Regions from separate parts of the Mesorhizobium sp. GW821-FHT07A06 genome, predicted to be linked through region 1. Evidence: predicted binding sites of a transcription regulator. Region 1 holds the regulator's gene; the other holds the start of a gene.
What was found. Region 1 encodes PhoB, which activates phosphate uptake and scavenging genes when phosphate is short. Its sites were predicted from a motif close to TGTCATNNANCTGTCAT; they were not measured.
Positions count from the first base shown of each region.

Region 2: phnC (phosphonate ABC transporter ATP-binding protein) is a predicted target of PhoB. The motif match lies at 1,641-1,657, and genes of this name have one in related genera.

Region 1 is NZ_JBWKRC010000005.1:492,816-497,191, forward strand. It holds gene pstA (phosphate ABC transporter permease PstA) at 1-834, shown strand, start outside; gene pstB (phosphate ABC transporter ATP-binding protein PstB) at 831-1,634, shown strand; gene phoU (phosphate signaling complex protein PhoU) at 1,661-2,368, shown strand; gene phoB (phosphate regulon transcriptional regulator PhoB) at 2,388-3,077, shown strand; gene AC07SZ_RS19590 (ROK family protein) at 3,274-4,376, opposite strand, start outside.
Region 2 is NZ_JBWKRC010000004.1:226,880-231,255, reverse strand. It holds gene phnL (phosphonate C-P lyase system protein PhnL) at 1-191, shown strand, start outside; gene AC07SZ_RS15360 (DapH/DapD/GlmU-related protein) at 188-805, shown strand; gene AC07SZ_RS15355 (DUF1868 domain-containing protein) at 895-1,605, shown strand; gene phnC (phosphonate ABC transporter ATP-binding protein) at 1,736-2,593, shown strand; gene phnD (phosphonate ABC transporter substrate-binding protein) at 2,695-3,603, shown strand; gene phnE (phosphonate ABC transporter, permease protein PhnE) at 3,716-4,376, shown strand, end outside.

The DNA of each region.
Region 1 (4,376 bases):
CTTCACCAAAGCCGCAAGCGCAAGAATGGCGTGATGATGACGCTGTGCGTCATCGCCGCCGGCATCGGCCTTGCCTGGCTGGCGCTGATCCTCGGCGCACTGCTCTACAAGGGCCTGTCGGGGGTCTCGCTGTCGGTGTTCACCGAAATGACCCCGCCGCCCGGTGACGCCGGCGGCCTGCTCAACGCTATCTACGGCAGCATCGTGATGACCATCATCGGCATCATCGTCGGCACGCCGATCGGCGTGCTGGCCGGCACCTACATGGCTGAATACGGCCGCTTCTCGAAGCTCACCACCGTGGTGCGCTTCATCAACGACATTCTTCTGTCGGCGCCATCGATCATCATCGGTCTGTTCGTCTACGAGCTGATGGTGCGGCCGATGGGGCATTTCTCGGCGATCGCCGGTGCCGTCGCGCTGGCCATCCTGGTCATCCCGGTCGTCGTGCGCACCACCGAGGACATGCTCAATCTGGTGCCGAACGCGTTGCGCGAAGCCGGCACCGCGATCGGCGCGCCGCGCTGGGTGGTCATCCGTTCGGTCGCCTATCGCGCGGCACTTTCGGGCATCGTCACCGGCATATTGCTGGCCATTGCCCGCATCTCCGGCGAGACCGCACCCCTTCTTTTCACGGCGCTGAACAACCAGTTCTGGTCCAGCAATCTCAACGCGCCGATGGCCAGCCTGCCAGTCACCATCTTCCAGTTCGCTCTCAGCCCCTACGAGGAATGGCAGCAACTGGCCTGGACCGGCGCACTCATAATCACATTGACGGTTCTCGCGCTCAGCATCTTTGCGCGCAGCCTGACAGGACGCAGAGAGGACAAATGAGCCAGATGTTGTCTCCAGACATGACGATCGCCGCCGAGGCGGCGGCCAAGGCCAAGATCGAGGTCAAGAACCTCAACTTCTACTACGGCCAGTCGAAGGCGCTGAAGGATATCACGCTGTCGCTGCCCGAGCGCAGCGTCACCGCCTTCATCGGCCCTTCCGGCTGCGGAAAGTCGACGCTGCTGCGCGTCTTCAACCGCATCTACGAGCTCTACCCCAAGCAGACCGCCGAGGGCCAGGTGCTGCTCGACGGCCAGAACGTTCTCGACCGCTCGCAGGACCTCAACCTTTTGCGCACCAAGATCGGCATGGTGTTCCAGAAGCCGACGCCGTTCCCGATGTCGATTTATGAGAACATCGCCTTCGGCGTCAGGCTCTATGAGAAGATCAGCAAGGCCGAGATGGACGGCCGTGTCGAGCAGGCGCTGAAGCGCGCAGCCCTGTGGACGGAGGTCAAGGACAAGCTCAATGCCAGCGGCCTCAGCCTGTCGGGCGGCCAGCAGCAGCGGCTGTGCATCGCCCGCACGGTGGCGGTGAAGCCGGAGGTCATCCTGCTCGACGAGCCGGCCTCCGCGCTCGATCCGCTGTCGACCGCCAAGATCGAGGAACTGATCGACGAGCTGCAAGCCGACTACACGATCGTCATCGTCACCCACAACATGCAGCAGGCGGCGCGCGTCTCGAAGCAGACCGCCTTCATGTATCTGGGCGAACTGGTCGAATTCGACCGTACCGAGAAGATCTTCACGTCGCCCCGCGAAAAACGCACGCAAGACTACATCACCGGCCGCTTCGGCTGATCGCACGCATTACGAGGACCAGGATCATGGCCGAACACACAGTCGCAGCCTTCGACGAGGATCTCGGACAGATCAGCAGGCTGATCAGCGACATGGGCGATCTCGCCGGCTCGATGGTCGGCGGTGCCACCAAGGCGCTGTTGAATTCCGACAATGCGCTGGCACAGCGCGTGGTCTCCGACGACGCCATCATGGATGCACGCCAGCGCGAACTCGACGATCGCGCCATCACGCTGATCGCCAAGCGCCAGCCGATGGCCGACGATCTGCGCCATGTCGTCGGGTCGATCCGCATGGCCGGCGACCTCGAACGCATTGGCGACCTTGCCAAGAACATCGCCAAGCGCGTCGGCACCGTCGGTCTCGCCGCAACGCCGCGCGACCTGTCGCATTCCATCGACGCCATGGCGCAACTGGTGCTGATCCAGGTGCAGGGCGTGATCGAGGAGTATGCGGCGCGCGATGCCGCCGCGCTTGCGAAGCTGCGCGCCGACGACGAACGCATCGACGTCAAATACACGTCGGTGTTCCGCGAACTCCTGACCTACATGATGGAAGATCCGCGCAACATCACCGCTTGCACGCATCTGTTGTTCTGCGCCAAGAATCTCGAACGCATCGGCGACCATGTGACCAACATCGCCGAGAACGCGTACTATGTCCTGACCGGCACGCAACTGCCCGCCAACCGCCCCAAACAGGACGAGACGGCGATGTCGGCGCCGGCGGCTTGACGCAAGAGGTGACCAATCGATGATCGCGCCACGCATTATGGTGGTGGAGGATGAGGAGCCGCTGGGAGTGCTGCTCCGTTACAATCTTGAATCCGAAGGCTACCAGGTCGAGGTGGTGCCGCGCGGCGACGAGGCTGAAATCCGCCTGCAGGAGAACGTGCCCGACCTTCTGGTGCTCGACTGGATGGTGCCGGCGGTGTCCGGCATCGAACTCTGTCGGCGCCTGCGCATGCGGCCCGAGACCGAACGGCTGCCGATCATCATGCTGACGGCGCGCGGCGAGGAGAGCGACCGCGTGCGCGGCCTTTCGACCGGTGCTGACGACTATCTGGTCAAGCCGTTCTCGACGCCGGAATTCATGGCCCGCGTCAAGGCGCTGCTGCGCCGCGCCAAGCCGGAAGTGCTGTCCAGCGTGCTCAAGGTCGGCGACATCGTGCTCGACCGTGAATCGCACCGGGTCTACCGCAAGAAGAGCGAGATCCGGCTTGGGCCGACCGAATTCCGCCTTCTGGAATTCATGATGCGCCATCCCGGCCGCGTGTTCTCGCGCAGCCAACTGCTCGACAATGTCTGGGGTGAGACGATCTATATCGACGAGCGCACCGTGGATGTGCATGTCGGCCGCCTGCGCAAGGCGGTCAACAATGGCCGCATGCCCGACGTCATCCGCACCATCCGTGGGGCAGGCTACGCGATCCGTGAGGATTAGGTCCTTGGCGCGGAAGCGTTGACGGGTTGCATCCGCTCCCGGATAGAACGCATTTGGTGTTGGCTCAGAGCTTATGGCTTCGTCATCCCAGGGTCTCCGCGACGGAGCTTCGCTCCTGCTCCGGCCAGGGATGACGACCTCGAGGGGGCTCGGCCAATCTCCAGCGCTGATCTGTGGGATCGGCACAGGCGTTCGCTCAAGCCACATTCTTCCCAGCACTCCCTCTCGCCTGCACGCCCGGCGCGAAGATTTCCTGATCGACGAAGGTCAGTGCGCGCATGGCACAGCCCTCGCGGATCAGGGGCAGCTCGTTCGGTTCGGTGTCGAACGAAATCGATTTCGAGTGCTGGCCGCCAGCGGTCTGGGCGATCGCCTCGCGCAATGCCGGCTCGATCAGGTCGAAGGCGGCGGCGCTGACGCCGACCATGGCCACGGGGGCGGGATCGATCAGCGCGAACAGGCTGCCGAGGCCGTAACCCAGTGCTTCCCCGGCCTTGCGATAGGCTTCGCGCTCGGGCCCGGCCCGTTCACGTGCCGTGGCGGCGAGCGCCCGCATCTGCGCATCGCTGACATCGGCGACCGGCTCGGTGTCCTCGCCAAGCTGCCTGGCATTGCGCCAGATGGCGTAGTTGCCGGCATAAGCCTCGACGCACCCGCGCCGCCCGCATCGGCAGAGCGCGCCGCCTGGCCGATGGATCATGTGGCCGAACTCGCCGCCCGACGAATGGGTGCCGGTGAACAACTCGCCCTTCAGCACCAGGCCCATGCCGATGCCGTGCGACAAAAGGATGGCGATGAAGTCGTCGCGGTAGCGTTCGGGGTCGCGCCAGCGCAGCGCCACGGCCATCATGTTGCAGTCGTTCTCCATGGTGGCCGGGATGCCGAACTCGGCTTCCAGTATGTCGGCGAAGGCGATATCGGTCTGCGGCGTGATCGGCGACCACAGCATGGCCCTGGCCTCGGTGTCGGTGATGCCCTGGATCGCCAGTGCGATGCGGGCGACGCTGCGCACGTCGATATCGGGATCCTCGAGGCGGCGCCGTACAATGGCGACGCATTCACCGATCAGCGCCTCACGCGACATGGTCAGCGTGTCCAGCCGGCGCTGTTCCTCCGATATCACCTGGCCGGCATAGTCGATGACGGCGACGGACAGGAAATTCAGCGACAGCACCACGGTCATGATGGCCGCGGCCTCCGGGTTGAGGCCGAGGCCGACCTGTGGCCGGCCGCGTTTGAGCGCACCGGCCTCGCTCGGCTTGCCCTCGGCCAGGATGCCTTCGCCGATCAGGTCGGAAG
Region 2 (4,376 bases), on a different contig from region 1:
TCCTGCTGCTCGACGAGCCGACCGCCTCGCTCGATGCCACCAACCGCGACGTGGTGATCGAACTCATCGCCGCCAAGAAGGCGGCTGGCGTCGCCCTGCTCGGCATCTTCCACGATCACGATGTGCGCGAGGCGGTTGCCGACCGCATCATCGACGTCACCGCCTTTGCTCCGGGAAAACTCGCCGCATGACCAGGAAATTGTCGGAGACGCCGCTGGTCCACCCGACGGCGGAGGTACACAACTCGACGCTTGGCCGCTGGACCGAGATCGCCGACCGCAGCCGGGTTTCGGAAAGCGAGCTCGGCGATTATTCCTACATGATGCAGGATTGCGCCGTCTGGTGCGCGACGATCGGCAAGTTCGCCAACATCGCCGCAAGCGTGCGCCTCAATGCCACCAATCACCCGACTTGGCGGCCGACGCTGCACCATTTCACCTACCGCGCCTCGGACTATTGGGACGATGCCGAGCATGAGAGCGAGTTCTTCGCCCAGCGCCGCGCCAAGCGCGTCAGCATCGGCCACGACACCTGGCTCGGTCACGGTTCGACCGTCCTGCCCGGCGTTAGTGTCGGCGATGGCGCCGCGGTCGGCGCCGGCGCCGTCGTGTCGAAGGATGTCGCGCCCTACACCATCGTCGCCGGCGTGCCGGCAAGGCCGATCCGCGAGCGCTTCGACCGCCGCACCGCCGAACGCTATCAGGCGCTTGCCTGGTGGGACTGGGACCATGCCAGGCTGCGCGCGTCACTTGATGATTTTCGCGAGCTTTCGGCCGAGGCCTTCCTGGAGAAATACGAGGGGTAGGTGAATCCCCACATCATCGTCATCGGGGAGCCTGTTCACATCCTTGACACAGGACTCGGACAGGACGCCATCTCCCCAAGGAGATAGCCATGCCCGACACCCTCAGACCCTCGCTCGCCGGATTCTTTGCCGGCTCCAATCCGACCCCACCGACGCATCTCGGTACCCGGTACGACACATCGGGCAATTTCCTGACCGAGCCAGGCAACACCGTCGTCAGCCACCTGGTCGGAGGTTCGCCATCCGAGGCCGTGGTGCTTGGCGTGCGTGAGAAGATGCTGGCGATGCCTGACGCCCACCGGCTCGCCTTCACGCCCGTCTCCAGCCTGCACATGACGCTGTTCCAGGGCATCATCGAATATCGCCGCCGCCTGCCCTTCTGGCCGCACGACGTGCCGCTAGACACCAGCATCGATGCGATGACTCGCCTCTATCTGGAGCGCCTGAAGGGCTTCAAGGGCTTCGGCCCCTTCAACATCAAGGTGATCGAGGTCGTGCCCACCGGCCTCACCGTTGCCGGCGCGACGGACGAGGATGTGCGCATCATGCGTCAATGGCGCGATGCGCTGGCGGTGCCGTTCGGCTACCGGCATCCCGATCACGACACATACGTCTTCCACATCACCTTCGCCTACCAGATTCAGCGTCTCGCCGACGACAGGGCCGCGGCCTGGCAGGCACTGTTCGACGATTGCCTGGCGCTTTTCGCAAGGCAGGCTCCGATAATCGAGATCAAGGCGCCCGCCCTCTGCGCCTTCCGCGACATGAAGCATTTCGAGGAATTGCTGGTGCTCGGCTGATTGCCCGCAAGTCGCCGTTCGCCAAGCCTGTGGAGTGTAACAAAACTGACATGCTGGCGACACGGCAGGTTCATGTGGCTGCGTTAGGCGAATGCCTGACGATCAATATGGACCGGACTGGAACCAGCCCATGTCAGCAAGCCCTGCCACGCTCGAAATCCGCGGTGTCAGCCGACGATTTGGCAAGAACACCGCCGTCAGCGACGTCACCATCTCGATCCCGCAGGGTCAGATGGTCGGCGTCATCGGCCGTTCGGGCGCTGGCAAATCGACCCTTCTTCGCATGATCAACCGTCTCGTCGACCCCAGCCAGGGGTCGATTTTTTTTGACGGCGCCGAGGTCTCCCAGTTGCGCGGCTCACCGCTGCGGCGCTGGCAGCGCGATTGCGCCATGATCTTCCAGCAGTTCAACCTGGTGCCGCGCCTCGACGTGCTGACCAACGTGCTGCTCGGCAAGTTGAACCATCGTTCGACCCTGTCCAACCTTCTCGGCATGTTCTCGCGCGCCGAATGCGCCGAGGCGGTCGCGGCCCTGGAGCGGCTCGACATCGCCCGTACCGCCTTGCAGCCCGCCGGCACGCTGTCCGGCGGACAGCAGCAGCGCGTCGCCATCGCCCGCGCCATGATGCAGCAGCCCAAGGTTATCCTCGCCGACGAGCCGATCGCCTCGCTCGACCCGCTCAACGCCAAGGTGGTGATGGATTCCCTGCAGGACATCAATCTGCGCGAAGGCATCACCGTCGTCACCAATCTGCATACGCTCGATACCGCGCGCGCCTATTGCAACCGCATAATCGGCATGGCCGCCGGCAAGGTCGTCTTCGACGGTCCGCCCGAGGAACTGAACCGCGAGGCCGTGCGCCTCGTCTATGGCGCCGACAGCAACGGCGCAGAGATATCGGAGGCCATCACCTCCACCAGCGTTGCCTTCAAGCAAAAGATCGCAGCATCCGCCGGACCGCTCGAACCTGCTTTCCCAGGTTACTGAGTTCAAGAAAGAGCGGCCTGGATCGTCCGCCCGCGTCAAGGGCACTTGTCAAGATCAAGAACGCTGCCGGCGCGGGGCCGGAACTTACAGGAGAGACATCAATGTTCAGGAAGATGGTTTTGAGCGCCGTTTCGGTGCTCGCGATGGCGACCAGCATGGCCCACGCGGCCGACATGAAGGAATTCCGTGTCGGTATCCTCGGCGGCGAGAACGAAACCGACCGCCTGCGCAACTACCAGTGCCTGGCCGATCACCTGAAGGCCGAATTCGGCTTCGAGAAGGTCTCGCTGTTCCCGGCCGCCGACTATGACGGCGTCATCCAGGGCCTGCTCGGCGGCACCCTCGACTTCGCCGAACTCGGCGCCTCCGGCTATGCCAGCGTCTATCTCAAGGACCCCAAGGCGGTCACCCCGATCCTCACCACCAAGCAGACCGACGGCTCCACCGGCTATTACTCGATCGGCCTGGCGCTGAAGACCTCGGGCATCACCGACATCAAGTCCGCGAAGGGCAAGAAGCTCGGCTATGCCGATCCGGACTCCACCTCCGGCTACCTGATCCCGCTGACCCAGATCCCGAAGGACACCGGCGCGTCGAACGAAACCTTCTTCGCCTCGACCCAGTTCAACGGCGGCCACGAGAACAACATCCTGGCCGTACGCGACGGCAAGGTTGACGTGGCGGTGGACGATTCCTCCGGCATCGGCGATTTCAAGAACGGCTTCACCTCGGGCACCTTCCACAAGGTCGTCGCCAAGGGCGCCGTCGACCCGAACGACTTCGTCGAAGTCTGGCGCTCGGGCCTGATCCCGAATGGCCCGCTGGTCGTGCGCACGGCGATCGGTGAGGACATGACCGCCAAGCTCGCCGCCTTCTTCACCGAACTCCCGACCAAGGACAAGGCTTGCTTCGAAGGCGTCGAAGGCGGCGATTTCACCGGCTATGTGCCGGTGAAGCCGGACTTCTACAACGTCATCGTCGAAGCCCGTAAGGCAGCCATCGGCGGCTAACGGCGAAATTGCAGGGGGCGGTACCTCAGGTACCGCCCTTTTTGCATCTCCGACCATGACCCTCTCCGTGACAGCCCCCTCTTTGACAACGCCGTCTGGCGCCGCCCATCAGATGGCCGATGCCTGGCGACGCCAGACGTCGCTGCGCCGGTTTTATACCGTGCTCGGCGTCGGCCTGCTTCTCGCCGCGATGCTGGCAAGCATGTGGTTCGCCGACGAAGCCAATGCCGGCCATTTCTTCGACCGGCTGCCGCATATTCTGGATTTCCTGAGCTGGCTCGTCCCCAAGGACTGGAACGACGTCTGGCGGGCGCTCTTCGATATTGCCTCGCCGCACGACAACGGCTCACAGGAATTCAACTTTCCGCTTGGCCGCGTCTATGTCTGGGGCGGTCTCTACGTCCCCGAATATTTCGAGCTGATGTTGACCACGGTCAACGTGGCGCTCGTCTCGACCGTCATCGGCTTCGTCCTCGCCGTGCCATTCTCCTTCATCGCGGCGCGCAACCTGACGCCGCACCCGCTGCTGCGGCTGGTCGTCAAGCGCGTCATGGAACTGCTGCGCGCCTTTCCGGAGATCGTCATCGCCGGCCTGTTCGCGGCAATCGTCTCCATCGGCCCGATCGCGGCCATCATCGCCATCGGCCTGCATTCGATCGGCGCGCTCGGCAAGCTGTTCTACGAGATCAACGAAAACATCGACATGCGGGCCGAGGAAGGCCTGCGCGCAGTGGGCGCCAACTGGTTCGAGCGGGTGCGCTTCGCCGACCTGC